2 regions of the Scytonema hofmannii PCC 7110 genome follow, and region 2 is predicted to be linked to the other one. Evidence: riboswitches for the same ligand, from Rfam matches in the RefSeq annotation. Region 2 holds a riboswitch; the other holds the start of a gene.

Region 1 (2,402 bases), 7.0 Mb from region 2:
AGGAGTAATGTGGAGAAGAGGAGTAGTGGTATGGGGAGATTTTTTGAGGTTTTTAAAAATGGCATTTTAATTATATGAACCGCGAAGGCGCGAAGTACGCGAAGAAAGAAAGAGAGTTTGGAAGTTAGGAAAGTTTATGATAGTATGTTAGCTTGCGATAAGCCAGGTACGGCTTGCGCCAAGGGCGATCGCCGTTAGCTTAGAACTTTGTGCGCTCGCATACTCGCTCTTACAAAATATCCCCCAAGTCACTTCAATAGACATAATAAGTTGAATTCTCCAACTGAGAACACGCAGGGTATCTATTTCTCTCCTCATTGATTCAACTATTTTAGAAGCCACTCTCTGTGCTGAATAGGTAAATTACAGATGTTTTCATCTAAATGAACCACACCGTTTGTAAGGGCGCAATGCCTTGCGCCCCTACGACTGTGGTCTATTTACCTGAAAATGGCTGTAACTAAGTACCAATGCGTCTAAATTGGTCTTTCAAAGTTTTACCGTAGACAAATCCCTACAGTGCATTTATCAACGAACTATAGAAGAATTGAGGGTGCCGATGTGAAAGCGACCACTTGTAAAATAATAATTGTTATCATAGCAATCGGAGGAATTTTTGCCAAGATCGCTTTTTTGAGAGGTTCCGGTCTTTCTGCCCAAGGCAACAACCCCTGCGGATGAGTGTAATACTTACTGGCACACTCCAACACACTCAGTATTGCTGAAAGAGGCAAATCTGGTGATAAATCACCAAAAAGATAAGTGTATTTACTACTTGCTGCAAAACAAATAACACAAGAGCGATTGCAAGCACTCATACATTCTACAGGCTGAATTTCAAACTCTGACTGTAATTCCCAATCAGAGTACAATTCCTGCAATCGCTGTAAGAATTTTTCACCACCACTTACGCCAACTCGCTTTCCACCTTGCCATACACTAACGCAAGTGGTACAAACAAACATCATATGTTGCACTTTCATCTATACCTCGTAGATGAGCATCAATAGAAGTTAACCAATCGGTGGGCGTTCTGACTAAAAAGGAAAACCTTTATTACAGCTGCGGGACAGCGCCGGATTTGCACCGAACTTTCCCCGTTACCTCTAGTGGCTGACCCCCACTAGAACCGAATCGTTTTTTCACAATATCACAGTTTTGTAGTTTCTTTAAAAGATTTACTTTAATAGCAGATAATTAATATATTTGTTAAGGTGTGAGTGAATGATTCCTGAATTTGATGACAATGGTAATTTACCACCAGGAGTGTATTGAGTTGAATGGAAGGAGTTTAAAGAAAGATTCGGTTACAATAGGCGTCGCAGGCTGTTAATAGATGGCTGAGAAATGGCAATGTTGGATTTACAAGCAGCAGGGTGTAGAGTAATTTATATAAATGGCAGCTTTACCACAATAAAATCAAACCCAGTTGACTTTGATGCTTGTTATGATAATGAAACAGTAGATGTTGTTTATCTCAGAGTTAACGCCCCTCGATTGTTTAACTATCATGACCGTGCTGGACAAAAAGCTCGATATACAAGAAAGTTATTGAAAAATGGGATAAAGAAAAAGCAAGTGCAACGAGTAAAGTGTAATAACCCAAGTAGCTAGTTAGAGAGCAGGCGATAAGCGAAGCTTAACAGAAGACAGCCGTATCGCAAGGTGTCATTTAAGCAATAAAATCCCCTCCAGCACCAGTTAGTTGTACTAAAATAGGCAGTATTGCCCATCTCAAAGCCCAATATGTATGTCATATAGTGACTTTAAAAACATTGAGCAAGCAGTCTCCGCTCTGGAGTTGACAGTTGAAGATATTCCCCATCTGTTTAGTGCGATCGCACCTGTTGAACCATCAGAGCGTCTCAGGCAAACTCTTGATGAGACTTTGGACTTAGCTGCTAGCATTAGTACAGAAAAGGCTAGGTCTGAATTGATTATTACACCAATTTTGCTAGAAGTCCGACGTATTTTTAATAATCAACTAGGTTACTTCTCAGGTAATACTTTTAATGTAGATGATTCTAAAGGTTTAACAGGAGCGTGTGACTTTATACTTAGTGCTACAGCCAATCAATCACTGATTACAGCTCCGGTGCTGACTATAGTAGAGGCAAAAGATAATGATATCCGAGTTGGGTTAGGACAGTGTATAGCGCAAATGGTGGCGGCGCAAATATTTAATACCCGTAAGGGAAAGGAACAACAAGTTGTTTATGGTGCTGTTTCAACGGGTACAAACTGGAAATTTTTAATGTTAGAGAACCAGTTAGTCAAAATTGATTTGACTGAGTACTTTATTATTCAACTTGATAAAATCCTGGGTATTCTTGTGGAACCGTTTAGACGCTATTTCTAGTCAAGGTTCGCCGCTATAAAGGAAGGATTTTCTAGCTGCTAAA
Region 2 (2,402 bases):
ACCCACCAGGACGACGGTCAATAACTATACCTTCCTCTCCAAGATGAATCACATCAGGAGGACGCAGCATGGGCATGGGTTCGGCTGTTTTTACGTAGGGTGGTAGTGCTACAACACGTACTTTACTACCAATGGCAAATTCTTTGGACATAGTTTTGTTCATTGCTATTACTATGGTGCTTGCCAAATTTTTTGATGGTACTTTTCTATATCTGCGTAAGGGTCTTCAGGTGGATGGGTGTGGTCGTGACTGTGATGATGGTGATGGTGGTTATGAGCGTGGGAATGCTCGTGTCTGTCTTTTGCTAAAGCAGATAGACGGAATTTACACATCTCACAATTCATTTGTACTTGTTCTAGTTGGGTTTCAATTTCTCTTTCTCTCAGTACGGAAAGGAGAACCGGATGCAATCCCATTTCTGGTAGACAAGTTATGGAAATATCTGGATATTGCTCTTGCTGTTGGGCGGTGATATTAAAGATTTTTTTCACTAATGCTCCTGTAAATAGGAAGTATGGCAAAACGATGATGCGTTTGGGTTGGTAAAGTCGTGCGCGGCGAAAACCATCTTCTAATCTGGGGTGGGTAATGCCGATAAAACAGGTTTCAACGGTGGAGTAGCCGCTTCCTTCCCAAAGAATGCGAGCTAGTTTACATACATCTCCATTGGCGTCAGGATCGCTGGAACCGCGCCCAACAAATAAGAGAACGGTATCAGAGCGAGATATTTGTTGGGGGTTATGTTCGGTTTTGTCAAGTTCAGCTAGACGCGATCGCCACAATTCTACAATCGTAGGAGTAATACCAAAATGACGCCCATAGTGAAACTTTAACTGTGGATGTCGCAACTTAGCGCGATCTAACTCATTTGTGACATCAAATTTATTATGCCGTGCAGCAAATAACAGTATAGGTAGAACTGTTAGTTCAGTATAACCTTGTGCTACACATTGGTCTATACCTTCCTGAATGGAAGGCTCGGTCAGTTCCAAAAAGCAAGGTAAAACGGGACGGGATGGATCTAAAGCTTGATAAAGAGTGGCAAAATCTAATAAAGCTTGCCTTCCTTGTTCATCCCTAGTACCATGCCCAACCATTAACAAAGGACGTTGTATTGGCAGGGGTGACAGTTTCAGACTTTGAGCAGTTGAAGATTCTGAATGAGAGTGATTTGGAGTGTTGGTAGTCAGCATCCAGTTGTAAAGCTCCCTTCCCGTGCTACGCAGGAAATAGAGTGAGCAGGTAATAAATAGGCGTTCTGGCTAACGCAATTTTGGATTTTGGATGCGTGGATTTTGGATGAGAATAATCCAAAATCTAAAATCTAAAATCTAAAATCCGTTTACAGCTGCGGCACAGCCCCGGACTTGCACCGGCGTTTCCCTATTCCGTTACAGTTCACGTTTGCTTTGATATCTTAGCTGATTTAAGTCAGTAGCAAAATACCGGGGGAGGGGAGATCTTCGTGCTCTTTGCGTCTTTGCGGTTCATTAAATAAATAATTGAACCACGAAGACGCGAAGGTCACGAAGAAATGTTTCCTTTTTTTACATTCTCTCTAAAACTTTGATTCCTAGTAAGGATAATCCAAGCTTCAACGTTCTCGCTGTCACATCACATAGTATTAGCCGTGATGTTCGCACGGGTTCTTCAGATTTCAGAACTGGGCAATTTTCAAAGAATTGATTGAACTTTTGGCTCAGTTGATACAAGTACTCGCACAAGCGGTTTGGTAGCAAATCTTTTTCTACCTCACTGAGGACTTCATCTAACTGTAGCAAGTGTTTGGCTAAAGTGAGTTCTACTTCTTCTTGCAGAATAATTGGTGCATCTGCTCTGAGTTTGTCATAGTCAATGTTACCTTCACGGCTGATGCCTTGAGTTCTGACGTAAGCATAGAGCATATATGGAGCCGTGTTGCCTTTTAAGGCTAACATCTTTTCATAACTAAAAATATAGTTACTAGTACGGTTTTGGCTAAGGTCAGCATATTTAACGGCACTGATGCCAACTAAGAGCGCGACATGAGCGATGAATTCTTCTGTTTCTTCTCGTTCGTCTTCTTTGAGTCTATGTTCTAAGTCTGTACGAGCGTGGGCGATCGCTCCATCAAACAAATCCTGCAACCGTACTGCTTCTCCAGAACGAGTTTTCAATTTCTGACCATCTTCGCCAAGTATTAAGCCGAAGGGGGTGTGAACAAACTCGGTATCGTCTGTAATCCAACCTGCTTTTCTTCCTACTTGAAAAATTTGAGCAAAGTGGTTTTTTTGTTCTGCACCTACTGGATAAATCACTCGTTGCACTTTCTCTACCTGAACTCGGTAGCGAATTGCTGCTAAGTCTGTGGCGGCGTAGTTATAACCTCCATCTGATTTTTGCACGATTAAAGGTAAGGGTT

The links. A riboswitch is a leader RNA that binds a small molecule or an ion and turns the genes downstream of it on or off. The one in region 2 is predicted to bind cobalamin.
Region 1: linked by a shared signal. The riboswitch ahead of WA1_RS13505 (DUF1636 domain-containing protein) and the one ahead of WA1_RS42865 (sirohydrochlorin chelatase) in region 2 are both predicted to bind cobalamin.

Annotation. Positions count from the first base shown of each region.
Region 1 covers NZ_KQ976354.1:3,177,247-3,179,648, reverse strand. Annotated here, with positions in the region: gene WA1_RS13510 (iron ABC transporter permease) at 1-65, opposite strand, end outside; gene WA1_RS56905 (hypothetical protein) at 148-318, opposite strand; gene WA1_RS13505 (DUF1636 domain-containing protein) at 537-983, opposite strand; cobalamin riboswitch at 1,007-1,149, opposite strand; gene WA1_RS58665 (DUF6932 family protein) at 1,348-1,614, shown strand; gene WA1_RS13495 (hypothetical protein) at 1,751-2,359, shown strand.
Region 2 covers NZ_KQ976354.1:10,146,220-10,148,621, forward strand. Annotated here, with positions in the region: gene sipA (regulatory protein SipA) at 1-151, opposite strand, end outside; gene WA1_RS42865 (sirohydrochlorin chelatase) at 172-1,194, opposite strand; cobalamin riboswitch at 1,233-1,434, opposite strand; gene argS (arginine--tRNA ligase) at 1,549-2,402, opposite strand, start outside.